Regions from separate parts of the Colwellia meonggei genome, predicted to be linked through region 2. Evidence: riboswitches for the same ligand, from Rfam matches in the RefSeq annotation. Region 2 holds a riboswitch; each other region holds the start of a gene.
The links. Region 2 has a riboswitch for cobalamin ahead of AC27E9_RS15005 (hypothetical protein). Riboswitches for the same ligand answer to the same signal wherever they lie in the genome.
Positions count from the first base shown of each region.

Region 1: another riboswitch for cobalamin. It lies ahead of AC27E9_RS06430 (ABC transporter ATP-binding protein); the one in region 2 lies ahead of AC27E9_RS15005 (hypothetical protein).
Region 3: another riboswitch for cobalamin. It lies ahead of bluB (5,6-dimethylbenzimidazole synthase); the one in region 2 lies ahead of AC27E9_RS15005 (hypothetical protein).

Region 1 is NZ_BAAJLZ010000002.1:58,110-64,086, reverse strand. It holds gene AC27E9_RS06435 (FecCD family ABC transporter permease) at 1-869, opposite strand, end outside; gene AC27E9_RS06430 (ABC transporter ATP-binding protein) at 866-1,705, opposite strand; cobalamin riboswitch at 1,940-2,069, opposite strand; gene AC27E9_RS06425 (M13 family metallopeptidase) at 2,248-4,314, opposite strand; gene AC27E9_RS06420 (lipoprotein-releasing ABC transporter permease subunit) at 4,719-5,939, shown strand; gene lolD (lipoprotein-releasing ABC transporter ATP-binding protein LolD) at 5,932-5,977, shown strand, end outside.
Region 2 is NZ_BAAJLZ010000006.1:161,137-167,113, reverse strand. It holds gene AC27E9_RS15015 (cobaltochelatase subunit CobN) at 1-553, opposite strand, end outside; gene AC27E9_RS15010 (cobyrinic acid a,c-diamide synthase CobB) at 661-2,100, opposite strand; gene AC27E9_RS15005 (hypothetical protein) at 2,106-2,711, opposite strand; cobalamin riboswitch at 2,895-3,107, opposite strand; gene AC27E9_RS15000 (histidine phosphatase family protein) at 3,313-3,903, shown strand; gene AC27E9_RS14995 (cobalamin biosynthesis protein CobD/CbiB) at 3,963-4,997, shown strand; gene cobD (threonine-phosphate decarboxylase CobD) at 5,045-5,977, shown strand, end outside.
Region 3 is NZ_BAAJLZ010000003.1:2,873-8,849, forward strand. It holds gene AC27E9_RS08575 (GGDEF domain-containing protein) at 307-1,308, shown strand; gene bluB (5,6-dimethylbenzimidazole synthase) at 1,342-2,121, opposite strand; cobalamin riboswitch at 2,161-2,387, opposite strand; gene AC27E9_RS08585 (S8 family serine peptidase) at 2,544-4,943, opposite strand; gene AC27E9_RS08590 (S8 family serine peptidase) at 5,311-5,977, shown strand, end outside.

The DNA.
Region 1 (5,977 bases), on a different contig from region 2:
CCAACTAATGCTGAGCCAATAATAAGCGGCATAGTTGTTACGCCAACGAGTTGCCTAACGATATGTGGGATCATTAATCCAACAAAGCCTATGCCACCACAATAGGCAACAATAGTCGCGGTAACCGCCGCACATAAAGCTAATAATATAAGTCTTAATTTATCAACATTTACCCCTAAACTTGCAGCGCTTTCATCGCCTAGCAAAAGTGCATCAATATGTCGATGTAAGGCAAAAATCGAGATCAAAGTGATTAATACCATGGCGCTGATTAAGTAAAAGTGGAACATTTCAACGCGTGTTAAACTGCCCATTAACCAAAATATAACGCGATTGGTAGCGAAAGGATCACCAAGATAAAGAATGAAATGACTTATAGAGCCCAACATAAATGACACAGCCACGCCCGTTAATAATAAATGGTTCATATTACGTAATAACGTGGCAATGCCAAAGACGATAATGACCGAGAATAGTGCTCCTAAAAATGCAGCAAGCGGTAATGCTAACATTTGCTCATCAGTAAGTACTAAGGTTGCAATGGTTGCACCAAGCCCCGCACCAGAAATAATACCGAATAGGTAAGGGTCAGCAAGAGGATTTCGAGTCACATTTTGCAAAATAGCGCCAGCACATGCTAGACCCATTCCTGCGACTAAACCGACAAGTACTCGAGGAATACGAATTTGCCAAATAACCATGTCATGCATTGGTGTAGAACATTCATTTATTACACATCGAGCAATATCTAAGCTTGTTATTTGTGCGGGACCAAAGGTCATTGCTGTGATTATTGAAAATAATGTTAATGCCAATAAGCAAGTGAATACCCAAGCACTTTTAGCTTTTATTAAGTAGAAAAGCTTCATTGCTGAACCTCTGTTGATTCATCTACATTAGTTTTTGGGTAAAAGTGAACTCTAGCAAAGGTGTTTGAATTGGTAGGTTGCTCGCTGCTAGTATGGGTTAGTTGATCAACATTATCGCGATAGCAAGGTAAGCCAAATACTTCAGAGAGTGTTTCGGGGTTTAATGCTTCATCAACATTTTTATCGCTAACTAGCTTACCTTTATTCAGTAACAGTAAACGAGTGCAATACTGTGCTGCAAGGTTAAGATCGTGAATGGTCATAATTACAGTAATATTAAGGGCTTTGACCAGTTGTAATATCTGGTGCTGATAAAAGATATCTAAATGATTTGTTGGTTCGTCCAAGACTAATATTTTTGCTTTTTGCACTAAGGCTTTAGCAATGAGTACCCGTTGTTGTTCACCACCTGAAAGGGTATTAAAAAATTTATTTTGGCTGGCTGATAAACCTACTTTTTCTAACGCGAGCATGATTTCTTTTTTATCAAGATCTGTGTCATTCGCAAATAATGACTTGTAAGGTAATAAGCCCATACGGACTACATCGTAAACTTTAAGCTCAAATATTGGTGGCGATTTTTGTACAACTAAAGCAAAAGTTTGTGCAAGTTCATGGGGCTTGTAGTGACGTATGTTTTTATTCTTTAATTTTATTGTGCCTTGCCAGTTTTTCGTTTGATTAAGTAAACACTTAAGTAATGAGGTTTTGCCAGCACCGTTTGGGCCAATAATGCCAATAATATCTCCTTGACCAAGGGTAAATGAAATATCATTTAAAATAGTTTGTTTTTCAACCGACCAAGACACTGATGCCAGTGTTAATAACTGTGTCATAACAATTAACTTAGTGTTTAAAGAACTGCCATGCGGCAATACTTAATTGGTGATAGCAATAAAAAGTGTCGGTAGTTCGGTTCATTTTGTGCAGCATTACCTTTTTCAAACGGTTAATTTGAATGTACTAATTGTAATAATCTAATTGTGCAGAAAGGGCAAGTACAAGCACCACATAAGCTTTTGTGGATAAGTAACTTTCGTGTATTCCCGCACGGCGTTAAACTATTAGGTTATTTGATAATAATGATACTAGGTGTCCTGACTTATAACTTTTAGAAGTTATCTACAGTTGCGGGTACAGTCACGGACTTTAACCGTGTTCCCTATTAATTAACCTAACAACAAAATGATTGCTAATCTTGCTAAGTTAAATATATCAATCTAGTGCTGATTTTACGGTTAACAGTGGCGCTTTACAATGAAAACTCTTGGCTAAGGCAGTTTAAAGACAAATTACACTAAATAAAAAAAGGAGCCGAAGCTCCTTTTATTTTTCATGGTTTGAAATAGTTATTATTAGCGAATAGCTATTATCTTTGCTACCAAATTTTTACACGTTTTTCCGGTGCAATGTACATAGCGTCACCTTCTTTTACGTCAAATGCTTCGTAGAATTCAGGCATATTTGATAACGAACCTAAAGCACGAAACTCACCTGGTGAATGCGGGTCAGTTGCTACGCGGTTACGTAATGATTTTTCAACCATTTTTACGCGCCAAACTTGTGCATAACCCATAAAGAAACGTTGGTCGCCAGTTAAGCCATCAATAACTTCTGCTTCTTTACCATTTAATGATGCTTTGTAAGCTTTATAAGCAATAGTAACACCTGATAAATCGCCGATGTTCTCACCTAAAGTTAATTTACCATTAACGTGTAGATCATCGAATACAGCGTAGTTATCATATTGTGCAACTAAGTCATCAGTACGAACTTTAAACGCTGCTAAGTCTTGCTCTGTCCACCAGTTACGTAAGTTTCCGTCACCATCGTATTTACTACCTTGGTCGTCGAAACCGTGGCCCATTTCATGACCGATAACGGCGCCAATACCACCGTAGTTAACGGCGTCGTCTGCATTTAAGTTAAAAAATGGTGGTTGTAAAATAGCGGCAGGGAATACAATCTCATTTTTAGTTGGGTTGTAGTAAGCGTTAACCGTTTGTGGTGTCATGCCCCATTCTTGACGATCAATCGGGCCGCCAAGTTTATCAACTTGTTTTTGATGTGAAACCATACCAGAACGCATTTTATTGCCGACTAAGTCGTCACCTTTGATCACGAGCTTAGAGTAGTCTTCCCATTTGTTCGGGTAGCCAATTTTAGGGTCGAAGCTAGCTAATTTTACATGTGCAGCTTTTTTCGTTGCATCAGACATCCATTCTAATTCGTCAATACTTGCGCCGTATGCACCGCGTAAGTTCTCAACAAGTTGGGTCATGCGTGTTTTTGCTTCAGGCTTAAAATGACGACCAACGTATACTTTACCAATAACCTCGCCTAAATTACTGTTTACTACAGAAACACCACGTTTCCACATTGGACGTTGCTCTTTACGACCACTTAATTGTTTTGAGTAAAAATCAAAATTTTCATCATCTAATGCGGTAGTTAATGAACTTGCAAAGTTACTAAGCGTGTGGAACGTTAAGTATGTTTTCCAGTCATCTAAAGAGGTGTCTGCAAACGTTTCACCAAAACCTTTTACGAATGAAGGTTGGTTGATAATTAGATCTTTCTGTGCACCTGCGCCTTGTGCTTCAAGATAAGCAGTCCAGTTGAAGGCGTCAGTTACAGTGTTTAAATCGCTAACGTTAAATTTGTTATAACGTTTTGTACTGTCACGTGATTCAACTTTAGTCCAATGGAAACCAGCTAGCTTTGTTTCAAGCGCCATAATTTTTTGTGCAGCGGCTTTCCCATCTTTAAGACCAGCTAAATTGAACATGTTTTCAATATGAGCAACATAGCCATCACGTAAGGCTACGAAGCGATCAGCTTCATTAAAGTAGTAATCACGATCAGGTAAGCCTAAACCACTTTGCCAAACATGCGTGGCGTAACGAGTAGAGTCTTTTGCATCTACGCTGATATAGAACGCTAGTGGGCTACCAACACCAATTTTTTGGTTAGCACCAAAAAATGTTGCTAATTCATTTTTATCTTTTAAGCCATTAATGTCATCAAGAATAGCTTGAACAGGAGCAATACCAGCAGCGTCACGCGCTTCTGTGTTCATGTACGAGCGGAATAAGTCAGCAACCTTTTGCTCGTCACTACCCATTTTTAAGTTTTCAGTAGCTGCTAGCTCTTCAATAATAGCTTTTACGTTGTCGTCTGCTTCATCACGTAAGTCGTAAAATGAGCCAATCGACGTTTTATCACCAGGAATTTCATTTGAATTTAACCAAGCACCGTTAACATAACGGTAAAAGTTATCTTGTGGGCGAACTGATAAGTCCATATTTGCTTTATCAATTCCAGAAGCTAAAGCTGTTTTTTGCATCACTGGCGCTTCAGTTACTGCTGTTGTGCTAGTGTCGTTATTACAGCCAGCGATAAACAGTAAAGATGTGCATACTGCACTTGTTATTATAGTTTTCATTTTATACTCGCAATTTAGTCATTTTATAGTTCTACGCCTTGATATTAATAATTCTCCGCTTTATTTACTAGTGAAATGAAACCTTTGTTTACATAATCTTAAGTTAGTCGCGTATTTTATAATTTACAGCCAAATAGCAAACGTGCTGATTATTGATTAATTCATTGTTAATTAAGAGTTTTATGTAAGTCGTTAGATGGTGCTGTTTTAAAAGCTTTAAATAGGGTACAGCTCTACAGTTCTTGTTGTTTAAAGCTTTTATTGTAAATTTTAACTATTTGATGGCTGTTTTTCGTTAAATGATGAAAAGTTAATGCTCAAGTCGGTAATATTTTTCTAAGCTGTGGTATGCTCATTGGTAAATTAATGTTGGCTTTTGGCCACTTAAAATGAAGAAAGGATTAATGTTTCAACCTGTTAGTGTTTTTATTGGCTTAAGATATAGTCGTAGCAATCATGGTAAGGGATTTGTCTCCTTTATTACTTTTTTTTCTATCATAGGTATTGTACTTGGTGTTGCCTCGTTAATAACGGTTGTGTCAGTCATGGATGGCTTAGAGCAAGAGCAAAAAAGACGTGTATTAGGTTTAGTTCCGCATGTTCTAATGTCTGAACAAAGTGGCCATTTAGATAACTGGCAGGCGCTACAAGCGAATATCAGTGAAATACCTGAGGTGAAATTTGTTACGCCTTATCAAGAAAGTGAAGCGTTGATTCAATCGAAGTCAGCATTGCAAGGTGTTTTAGTACACGGCATTATGCCTGAATTTGAACAGCATAATATTATTCAAAGTGCCATGGAATATGGTCATCTTAATTCGTTGTCAGATAAGCCCTTTGGTATTGTATTAGGGCAAGCATTAGCACGAAAGCTTAGTGTGAGCCTTGGAGACTCGGTTCGCTTAACGCTACCTAACAAAACATTATTCACGCCGATGGGGCGTGTGCCGGTTCATAGAACTTTTACCGTTGTTGGCCTTTTTAATGTGGGTTCTCAAGTTGATGAATCAATGGTGTATATCCATATTAAAGATGGCGCTAAACTGCATCGCAAAAAAGGCGATGGTGTTAATCAGCTTAGGTTATATTTACATGATGCGTTTAATGCCCTAAGTGTTATTGAAAACCTAAGCATAGAGTACAACAGTTATAATTATGTTAGCTGGCAGGAAAGCCAAGGGGCTTTGTTTGCCGCTGTTAGTATGGAAAAAAACATGATGTGGCTAATGCTAAGCTTAATTGTGGCGGTGGCGGCATTTAATATTGTTTCAGCTTTGGTTATGGTGGTTATTGATAAACAAGGTGAAATTAGTATTTTGCAAACCTTAGGGCTTGACCGATTAGGTATTGTGAAAATATTTATGACTCAGGGCTTAACCAATGGAGTATGGGGTGTCGTACTAGGGGTTACACTTGGGGTTTTGTTAACTCTTAATTTAAACACTTTATTTAATGTACTCGGCGTTAATTTACTTGGCGGCGGACAAGAGTTGCCAATTGCACTCGACCCAATGAACATTTTTATTATAGTAAGCTCGGCGCTATTAATGAGCTTTGTTGCAACACTTTATCCGGCTTTTCGTGCTGCACAAACCCAACCTGCACAGGTGCTCAGAAATGAATAATAGTTTAGCCAATGTAAGTCAAAAGAATATGGAAAGTA
Region 2 (5,977 bases):
AAGCAAAGGCTGGCCATTGCTGTTGTTTAGCCTTGAGTGCAGACATGTAATCATTCTTATCCAAGGCCGCCATTAAACTTTGCAACTGTTGCTTTGACAAATTGGCGGTATTACCACCATTGGTATCTTGGTGTATTGCCATTAAACGTCGGTCGGTATTTAGCATCAACCGTGTTTGTCCTTCTGGGTAAGTTAACGCTAACAAACGTTCAACTGACTCGCCAAATACACCAGCAATAACTAACGCCTGATGTTGATTAATGAGCTGCTGTATTTCTTTGTTAGTCATAATATTTAACTGGCTAACACTGCGAATATTAATACTGCTAGATGTTTTATCGACACTTTGTGTCGCTAAAAACTGATGTCCACCCGCAACCATACTGGCAGCTGATCGATCAGACACCAACGCAAGCATTTTCATTTCATTGGCTTGTAAGCTGGCAGCACTTAAAAAGGTGGTTAGCCAAAAGGCCATCAAAAAAACTATATTTAAGTGACCTTTTTTAAGCAAAGGTTTTGTCGTGTGTTTGCTAACAATGGCGCTTGTCATGAGAACTCTCAAAAAACTAAATAAACTGTGCTCATTAAAAAATGCTAACTAAAGCATATTGGCGAAAATATTTTCATTTAATGAGCGATAGGTGCATTTTCAATCGATTAGAAACATCGATTTTTATTAAAAATACGTAAGGTTAAACCTGGGTTACTCGGGAAATACCAATGCATATAAGAGGCAAGTATATTGTTATGCTGATAAACATATTCGCCTGCTCGTTCGCTTGGATGATGGGTTGTTTGGCTAATCGGCGTTAAATCAATTTCGGCACAAGAATAATGAAAACTATGCCCGCGCATAATATTACTAGACATTTCACCTTGGTTTTCAGCAGAACTTTCAGGCTCAATGTTATCTTTATCTATCACAGATAAATCAACCCATTGCGAACCTATTGCCGAGAGCTTTTTCTGCATTGCGGCTTTACCTGGTATAAGGCCAAGCATTGCAATTTGTTGACCTGACATATCTGTTAGTTGCTCAAGTAAATACAGCATACCGCCACATTCAGCAATTATCGGTTTTTTACTGGCGGCAAAGTCTTTTACGTCATTGAGAAACGTATCATTGCTAACTAACTTTTCTGCGTACAACTCTGGATAGCCACCCGGAATATATAAAATATCTCCTTGCGGCAAATGAGCATCATTTAGTGCTGAACAGTAGATTATTTCCGCGCTAGCCTGTTCTAAAAAGGCAATGTTGGCAGCATAGATAAAACTAAAAGCATGATCACGCACAATAATAACGCGAGTGCCCACCAAAGCACGATGGATAAAGTCTTCTTGGCTGTCATGTTCCACAGCAAAAAACTCAACTTGTTCAGGTAATTCGGTCAAGTCAGTTTTAGCGATATGACTAGCAGCTTGGTCAAGTTGGCTATCTATATCAGCTAGCTCTTGTGCTTGCACTAAACCTAAATGGCGCTCAGGTAACGTGACACCGTCATCTTTTGGTAAACGTCCGTAAAAACGAAATTCTTCCGGCAAACTGGTGCTCAATAACTCAGCATGACGTTCGGTATTAACGCGATTGGCAATCACACCAGAAAACGGTAAATCCTCCCGTAGCTTAGCAAGGCCAAAGGTAACCGCAGCGAATGTTTGCGCCATGGCTTTGGCATCGATAACGCCAAGCACCGGAATATTAAAATATTGGGCCAAATCAGCACTACTTGGCGTGCCATCGAATAAGCCCATGACACCTTCAATAAGAATAAGATCAGACTCTAAAGCTGCACGATGAAGTAGTTCTTGGCAGCCCTTTTCACCAACTAACCATAAATCTAGTTGATAAACCAATTCACCACTGGCTTGGCGTAAAATCATAGGATCAATAAAATCAGGACCAACTTTAAACACCGTTACTTTACGTCCTTGATTACGATGATATCGAGCAAGCGCAGCGGTTACTGTGGTTTTCCCTGAGCCAGAGTGTGGCGCGGCAACAATTAAGGCTGAGCACATTGCACCACTGCCAGTTTGGCGCTCAAGTTTGCCATGAAAAGCAGGGATTGGTTTCGCTTTTTCTATCTGACTCATTGCCATTACACCTTATCTTGTGATGATTTGGCTAAACCTTTATCGGTCAAGAAGCGGCTGATGGTAAAATCAATCACAATTGCCGAAATCACATAAAATACCGGATTAGAAATTGAGCGGAAATAGTACTTATCAACACGCGTTGCATATTCAGCCCATGACAACTCTGGGAATTTTCCTGACAAGGCATAGTAACTGCCATTGGAAATGAAGAAGGCAATTGAACTAGCAACAAACAAGCCTAAAGCAACTTTAATAATGTTATTTTGCCATGCGCTTTGCTGCCAACTAGGTTTAGCGTAAAAGCCAGCCGAAAACATAACCCCATAACTCAATACTAGCGCAGGATAAGAGGTGGTAATACAGTCGCCAAATTGTCCGCGAAAATACGATGAGGCAAGGTCAATCACTAAGGTTAAGGTATAGAAAAACCAAAACGCTTTCATATTGCGTAAGTACATGCCCGCTAAAAAGAAAATAGCAATAGAAGCACTAGGTAAGTGATTTAAACTGGCAAAATGATGGGTGCGAGTTGCCAACATTAGCAAAGTTAATACTGCAAATATTGCAAAAAGTAAGCTAATTGGCGTTTTTTGGTTGACTGATTTCATAACATTCCCGTGTGCGATAAATATTTACGGAGTTGGAAATCAAAGTTGGTAAGTGCTTATAAAGTAAAAGTTTTACAGTAACAGCTAGGCTACTAAGTCATAAATCTTAAACTCATCACATTGTCTATTGGATAAGATAATGCAAAAAATCAGTTACTAAGCTCTGAATGACCGCCCACCGCAGTTGTCGAGTAATTTTAGGCCGGTCTCCGGACTCCTGTTCATCGCTTTTGCAACACCTTCCCATATTTATCAATACAGTGGTTTTGTTGCTGCTCACAGTTACCGTTGCGGGGGCAGTACTGGTTTCTCACCAGTTTCACGTTTCACCTTCAGTTCTTAAACTTCTCTCAAAAAGTAGAATAATGTGAAGACACCTAAATCAGCGCTGATGTTACGTGATGATGGCTATTTATTCAATCAATAACCAAATTATTAGCACTAAAGAACTAAGTGCGAGGTTTATACTCAATAAAGCAATTTCGACAACAACTTCATTTAATCATTTTTGCATTGAATCAGCGGAATGATTTGGTTATTCTGCGCTTCTACTTAACCACCCGTTTGTCAGCAACTTAGCGCAAACAGAGTAATATTAACAATGACTACACGCTTTTTTCTAGCTCGGCACGGACAAACACTGTGGAATAAAACGCAAAGGTTTCAAGGCCAGCTCGACAGCGAATTAACTGAGCAAGGCAAAATTCAAGCAACGAATATCGCCATAGCATTAGAAAATGAAAATATCGCTCGTATTATTTCGTCGCCGTTAGGCCGTGCAGTTAAAACTGCTGCTATTTGTCAAAACCATCTAGATGTTCCTGTCGATAACCACCCAGATTTAGCTGAGCGGAACTTGGGGAAATGGCAAGGAAAAAACGTAGAAAGTTTCAGCCAAGATGGAAGTTATCATGAGTTATTGCATCAGTTTACCCAACTCAAACCAGAAGGTGGAGAAAGCGCTATCGACTGTGGATTTAGGGTATATCAAGCATTAGAAAACTTTGCCAAGAAGTTCTCAAATCAAACCTTATTGGTAATATTTCATGGTGAAGCATTACGTTGCTTCTTAGCTAAATTAGGTGTGAATTCAGATAGTAATGCCTACGAGCTGTTCGACAACGGCTGCTTGTTTACTTTAAGCTACCAACAACAGCGCTTTCAACTTGAGAATCAGCAGGTGTCAGAATAAATATGAAAAGTAGTCATTTAATTTTCATACTTATTCTGGGCTAGGTTTTGGCAGCGGCAATGGATAGTCAATTTATTAATGAAATTGTTGAAAAAGCATTAATTTTAACGCCTGAGTTCTCCCTTGCAATTACCCTTTCACTTGCGCTTATTCTCGATAAATTACTGGGTGAAGCAAAACGTTTTCATTATTTAGTTGGCTTTGGTTGGCTCGCCAATCAATTAGAAGCATTGCTCAATTTTAGCCAGCAAAATTCAAGCGTTTTAACACATGTTAACACAGGTGAAAAGCCGATAAAAACAAAAGCACTTGGCACAATGGCATGGTGTTTATTGGTGCTGCCATTACCGATATTATATGTTTATTTTTTGCAGGATTTAGTTTGGTACTGGCAAGTATTTATCGATGCTATTGTGCTTTATTTAGCACTGGGATTAACCAGTTTAAAAGAACACGCGATGCAAATTTATCAACCGCTAAAATCGGGAGACTTAAAAACTACACGGCATTTTACGGGTTACATTGTTAGTAGAGAAACATCACAGCTTAGCGAACAAGAAATGTCGCGTGCCACGGTTGAGTCTATGCTTGAAAATGGTCACGACGCCGTTATTGCATCGCTGATTTACTATCTTATTGGCGGTGCACCACTGGTTATTTTGCATCGACTCGCCAATACGTTAGATGCGATGTGGGGCTATAAAAATTCACGCTTTATCAACTTTGGTTATGCAAGTGCTCGATTAGACGATTTACTAGGATTCATTTCAGGAAAGTGCTGTACGCTTTTATATGCAATACAAGGACTGAAGCAAAGGAATTTCATTCAAGCAATCGTTAATGCCTATCGTCAAGGCATGCAATATAAAAGTCATAATGGTGGCTGGGTAATGGCTGCTGGTGCAACTGTAATGAACCGAAAACTCGGCGGCAGCGCTCATTATCATGGCAAAGAAGTTAACTCAGTTACTTTAGGTAAAGGAAATAACGTTAGCAGTGATGATATTCCAGCAAGTTTAAGCCTCGTCAGCCGAGCCAGTTTACTGCTACTTATTGCGGTTTTCATTTTTCAATTAATCATCTATTTGAGATAATTCTGAATAACTCTACTGAGTAAATTCATAGCAGAAATAGGAACGAAATGGCATTAATTCATGGTGGTCAGCTTCAGCAAGTTGCTGAGAAATATAAAATCCCTATGGCTGACTGGCTCGACTTATCAACCGGAATTGCCCCGATAAGTTACCCTGTTCCTGATATTCCCTTAAGTGCGTGGCAACAACTACCACAACAAAAACCTGAGCTTATTGTCGCGGCAAAAAAGTATTACCAATGCGCACAATTAGTGGAAACTAATGGCAGCCAAGCAGTTATCAAAGCTTTGCCAGAATTATATCGCCAAGGTAATAAAGCAGCCCAAATAGTTTACTTGCCAGAACGAGGCTATAAAGAGCATGCGCAAGCATGGGAAATAGCAGGATTCACGCTACATTTTTACCATGATGTTTTACCTGATATAACAGAATTAGAGCCAAATAGTGTGTTTGTGATCATCAACCCGAATAACCCAACTGGGCAGTTTTTTCCTCGCGATATCATCAAACAATATCATCAAAGATTAAAACAACTTAATGGCTTGTTGGTTGTCGATGAAGCCTTTATTGACGTTATGCCTGACGAGCAGTCTTATTGTTCTGAAATTATTGTTGGTGGTGATTGTGAAGAAGATAGCCTGATAGTGCTACGTTCTTTTGGCAAATTTTTTGGTTTAGCCGGCATTCGCATTGGCTTTTTAGTAGCGGGGAAATATTGGTGCAAAAAATTTAGTGAACTGTTAGGCCCGTGGCAAGTAAATGGCCCTGCACAAATCATCGCAGAACACGCATTCAACGACAGAGCATGGCATAACCAGCAACGCGATAAATTACACGTGCTACGCACACAACAAGAAGCATTGTTATGGCAGGTATTTTCTTCTGAATTAGTTAGCGCCATTGAAGGTTGTGATTTATTTCTCACCTTGAGCTTTCATCAAGCTAATAATGCGAAAGCGATTTATCACTTATTATGTCAG
Region 3 (5,977 bases), on a different contig from region 2:
TATCAGCTGGTATTAGTCAAAAAAAGTGCTCATTTAGCTGTTTTATATCAAGCCATTAGATATTGTTTGTTGTAGACTGTGCGAATTACTTCGTAGCGCAAATAAATGTGACGAAAGCGTACTAAAACTTAACGATTATTGAACTAAAGCCTAATTTTAATTCAAAATTAGCTGTTTAATACTTGTTGAATGACGATTGTTTATATATTCTAAAATCATTAGGTAACAAAATGTTTACATTTTAGTGGACGTTAACTAATTGTTTGTTGTTGATAATAAAAATAAAGAGATTCTTGAGGAGGTTTTGTGCTTATTAAAGATAATTTTGATGAGGCATTAAAGATCAGCGAATCAACTAATGAGTTTTTGTCTCATTACCAAATTCCCCCCAGCCCAGTAAATTATTCTGTTGTTTACCTTCACGCTAGCAAACGAAATGAAAAACTATCTGCAGAACTAGAGCGACATGTCGACACATACCAAGAAGTCGATTTAACCTTTATTGAAGAGCTTTTTGAAAAGTATATCTCTAACTCACATGCTATTGATAAACAAATTTTGGATCCCATCGAAAAGTCGTTAACTTCAACTTTAGAAAAAATTAACTCGCAAGTTGATAGTGATAAAGTTGTTGCGTCAAATTTGAAAAAGGCTGAAAAAGCGTTGTCGAAGAATGAATATCATAAGTCGATGCAAAATATCGTTGCCTTTTTAATGAGCAGTATAACAACGTCACAGCAACAACATAGCGAGCTTTCTTTAGAATTAACCCATGCATGTGGTGAAGTGAGCTTTTTAAAGTCAAAACTTGAAGCAGCTCGCCATGAAGCTATTGTTGATTCATTAACCGGATTATTTAACCGCCGTGGCTGTGATATTAAGTTACAAGATATTGATATCGAACAAGTTCACTCTTCTTTAGCGATTGATATTGATCATTTTAAGAATATTAATGATCAATTTGGTCACTTCATCGGCGACAAAGTTATTCAGCGTATTGCTAAGGTTATTAAAGATACCATTTCAGATAATGATATTGCGGTAAGGTTCGGCGGTGAAGAGTTTGTGGTTGTTATGGTAAATAAAACTATGGGGCAAGCGCATGAAATTGCAGAGAAAATAAGGTTAGCAATTGCAAGTCTTAAATTAATGCAAAGAGATTCTAAAGCGTACTTACCAAAAATTTCCGTCTCTATTGGCATTGCTGAGCGAAAAGAGGAGCTTAATTGGAAAGCTTTATTTGAGCAAGCAGATACAGCTTTATATCAAGCAAAGAACAGTGGCAGAAATAAAAGCGTTTGTTTGTAAACGCTTTTATTTATCTGTATTTAGAAAACGATATTATTCTTTAAATGAGTGTGGGAATGTTTTATCTGTCTTTAACTGGTTGATAAATCCTTGTTCTTCTGGCGTTCTTGCTTCTTGACCGTAAGTGTCGAAACTGACTAATTCATCTACCGGGCGTCTTGATAACCAATTAGCTGACTCCAACTCTGGCTTTTCCTTAAAGTGACTAACATAACCTAAGCATAAGTAGGCAATGGGTACTACATTATCCGGCAGCGAAAGAGCGCTTTTTAGTGCGCCATGGTGCAATATTGATACCCAGCCAACACCAACACCTTCAGCCCTAGCAGCTAACCATAAATTTTGTACTGCGCATACTGAACTGTATAGATCCATCTCTTTCATATGTGTTCGTCCGATAACAGTTTTCCCTGTTCTTTCTCGATCACATGTAATACAAATATTAATTGGCGATTCAATAATGCCTTCGAGTTTTAGATTTTTGTATTGTGTTTGCTTTTTTTCTTCAAACATCGCTTGTGCTTCATGATGTGCTAGCGTGAAGTCTTGGTGGATTTGTTTTTTTATTTCAGGTGACTGAATAACGATAAAATCCCAAGGCTGCATAAAGCCAACTGATGGGGCATGATGTGCGGCATAAATTATTTTACTGAGCACTTCATTAGGAATTGCTGTCGATAGAAATTGTCCGCGTACATCACGGCGATTAAAAATAGCTTGGTATAAACCATGTTGTGCTTGTTGGCTGAATTGGTACAAAGACTGATTCGTTGAGTCTTTTGTTTGGTTATTAGCGTGGTTATTGATACCCAAAATATTCCCCTTATTGGATTAAGCAACGATCGGCCTTTCGTGCAATTGATATTTTAGGCAGGTCTTCTGACTCAGACGGGCTTTATAACTACTAAAGTAAATATAAATTATGTTTGATACCTTCCCAGTAAAATTACCAGTGGTTTATTATCAAACATAAACGTCATAACAGCGTTGGGCACGTATTGGATTTACACCAATTTCCCTATTCTCTCAGCCGCACTTTATTAAAAGTAAATTTGAGCACCTAAAATTTTCCCGCACTATAACATTTAGAGGAAAAGTTTACATAACGCTTGATGGTGTTATCGAAAGAAAATTAATATCGAGAGAGTCGTTTTATTTGATTTTTAGTTAAAAAAAGGGGAAGCACAATTTGTACTTCCCCTAATTACAACACTAGTTGGGAGTCTAGTTTAACTCTATGGGTTGTATGTTACATTCATGTTAACACCGCTTGATGCTCTATACCCGTAAATACCTATGTGCCAAGTTGCCGCAGCAGGATTAGTAATAGTACACGACTCACTATTATTGCTGTTTTCTGACTTACAGCTATAGTTTGATGTTGTTGGGTTGCTTCCTTGACGAATATATAAATCTGCATCCCCAGTGCCACCACTAGTCACTACATCAAAAGTTGCCATGCCTGCTGGAATGTCAATAGTGTAGTAAGTCCATGCACGACGACTAACGCTAATATCATTAACTGAAGCACTGCCTCCTGTAGCACCGCCACCTGTTGATCCTTCCGTAAAGCTGCCTGTTAAGTTAACACCTGTAAATGCTGTGTAACCAACTACTTTAACATGATATGTTCCTGCTTGTGCCGTTGAAATAGGGCATGACTCAGTATTACCACCTGCCCATGAGCGACAGTCGTAGCTAGATGTTGTAGGGGCTGAACCAAACTTAACATAAAGGTCAGCATCACCTGTGCCACCTGTCATATCGAAACTCAGGCCAGTTGCTCCAGCAGGAACTTCCATCGTAAAGCTTAACTCTTCAGATTTAGCACCAGCTAAACTTGTTTTAGCAACACCATTTTCTAATACATTGCCACCTGTAGGAGGCGGAGTTACAGTACTACAACTAGCTGCAAGAGCATCAGATGCGGCTTTCGCTTGTACTAAACCGTATCCTGTTTTGTCATCACGACCTGCTACATCTAAGTCAATTGCTGTAGATTTTAACGCATTTCGAACTTGAGTCGCAGAACAATCAGGGTTATTACTCCATACCAATGCTGCAACACCAGCTACATGAGGAGTCGCCATTGAAGTACCGTTGTAGTATGCGTAATCTTGGCCACCAACAACATTTAAATTAGCATTCGTACCAAGTTGACCCATAAGTTGCAAACCTAGCTCACGGTTTACAGAAACGGTTGGTACTGTTACATCAGAGTTAGCATCAACTAAAAAAGGATTTTGAAGGCCTGGACGAGCGCTATTACTATAAACAATCACGCCTGATGCACCGGCATCGGCACACGCTTTAGCTGGATTGATTTCAGGGTAGTTGCTACCTTTTTGGTTATCATTACGTTCAGCTAAACAAATGTTTCCTGAAACATTTGAACAGCTATAACTGCTTCCTGATATAGTACAAGCGGCTAATACACCATTTGCAGAACTGTCTACATTGCTAACAGTAAAGCTACCGCCACTTTGAATGTAGTGAGTTTGTGGCACAACTTCATCGTTACCGTAAGTTGTTGAGCCTAAAGTGATGTAACCTAAACGGCCATCGCCGGCAACAGTCGATAGAATTGCTTCACCTGGTGCTGAAATTTCAACTTGTGATGTATATTGAGAGAATTCTGCATGTTGGCGACCTTGATCAAGTGCGCCTACTGCCATAACTGAATCGTAAGAGGCAGGGTAAGAAAGTGTAGCATCACCATCGTTACCTGATGCAGCAATAAGTAAAACACCTGCATCAGCAGCAGCTTGTAATGAGTTACGTTCTGTGTTGCTTGAACCTGAACCACCTAAACTCATGTTAACTACTTTTGCACCGTTATTTACACAAGTATCAACAGCATCAACTAGTTCACCAGTATAACCCCAACCTGCTTCGTTAAATACTTTAACAATGTGTAAGTTAACATTAGTGTTTGGCAAAATACCAACAACACCTTCTGAGTTATTAACAGCGGCAATGGTACCTGCAACGTGAGTACCGTGAGAGCCACCATTTTGGTACCAGTTACCAGTACCTGAGTTATTTGTACCTGATGCATTGTTAGCATTTAAATCTGGGTTAGCACGCTCATAACCTGAATCAATAATACATACGGTCATATTGGCAGCGTCATTATCAGAAATAAGATCTGACTGGGTGTCTGCAATACCCCAAGGCTGGTTTTGCGCCATTAAATAACGTTTGTAATCAGGTTCTGCAAATTCAACGTCAACATGGCTGTTAAGTTCAAGTACCATGGCTTTAACATCGTTGATATGTTTTTGTTTACCTAAAGAAATAACGTGACGACCATTTTTTAACTTTTTCACGTGTTTCAGGCTATGACCTGCTTTTTTAGCTAAACCCGCAGGCATTGCTTTTTCTGAAGAAAAATTACTTAGTGCTTGCGCTTCAAAGCCACTTTTGTATTTAACGATAATACGGTCAGTAAAGTCATGACTTTGAAACTTTTGACTTTCACGCCATTGGCTAAAGTCTGTATTCACAGCTGTCATTGAGCCGGTATTTACTGGTATAGCTTGTAATTCTGCTGCTTCAAATGTTTGAGCGTTAGCTGTTGCAGTAAGAACAGAAAGTGCTACTGCGCTTAAGCTTATTTTTTGTATGTTTCTCATTTAAGAGTCTCTCCGGTTATTGCGCTGAATGCTTTTTAAATTTGAAGCATCGGACGCATTATTTTTATTGGTTGGCGATTTAATCACCTCATTCATCATGACCTTTTAACCTCAAATGTAATAGCAATAATAAGACGGTAATTAGTAATATCCCGACAAATAAATAAAATTGATTTATTTTAATTGCTTGTATTTTATGGTTATTTTTGTTGCTTGTCGTTTTTCTATTAAAAAATGTCGCATATTTACTAGGGGGTTTTTTCTTAACTGTTAGTATCAAAAAACGTTCAGGAGTTAAGCCCTGAAACTACATAATAAAAATCGAATGTTTATATTCGAAAATAATATAGAGACACCTGGAGCATCTATGAAAATTTCTAAATTTACGAATTCTATAATTGCAATCGCAGTAACATCTGCATTTTCTGCACAAGCAGCTGATGATAGGTACATCATCAAAGTCGATGAAAGTAAAAAAGGAATTGTTAAAGCGTTAGCTAAAAAGTTGAACGCTGAATTGAAAGTAGATGGAAATGGTTTTATCGCAGCATCTTTTAAAGGAAAATCTTTAGAAGAAGTTAAAGGCCTAATGAATAACCCACATATTCAACTTATTGAAGCCGATCAAAAACGTGAATTAATGTCGGCGTTTAGTGATGACGCAGGCAATCCGATGTTAGAACAATTAACGCCTTATTCAGTATATCAATCTCAAGCTGATCAAGTAACGTTCAATGCCAATGCTGGTATGAAAGTTTGTGTTATTGATTCTGGTTTAGACCGTTCAAATCCTGATTTTGTTTGGAATAATATTACTGGTGATAATGATTCCGGCACTGGTAATTGGGATGAGCATGGTGGACCACACGGAACGCATGTTGCTGGAACTATAGGTGCAGCAGATAACAATATTGGTATTGTAGGTATGGCTCCAGGTGTTGATATGCATATTGTTAAAGTCTTTAATGCTGATGGTTGGGGTTACTCTTCTGACTTAGCACACGCCGCAAACAAATGTACGCAAGCAGGTGCAA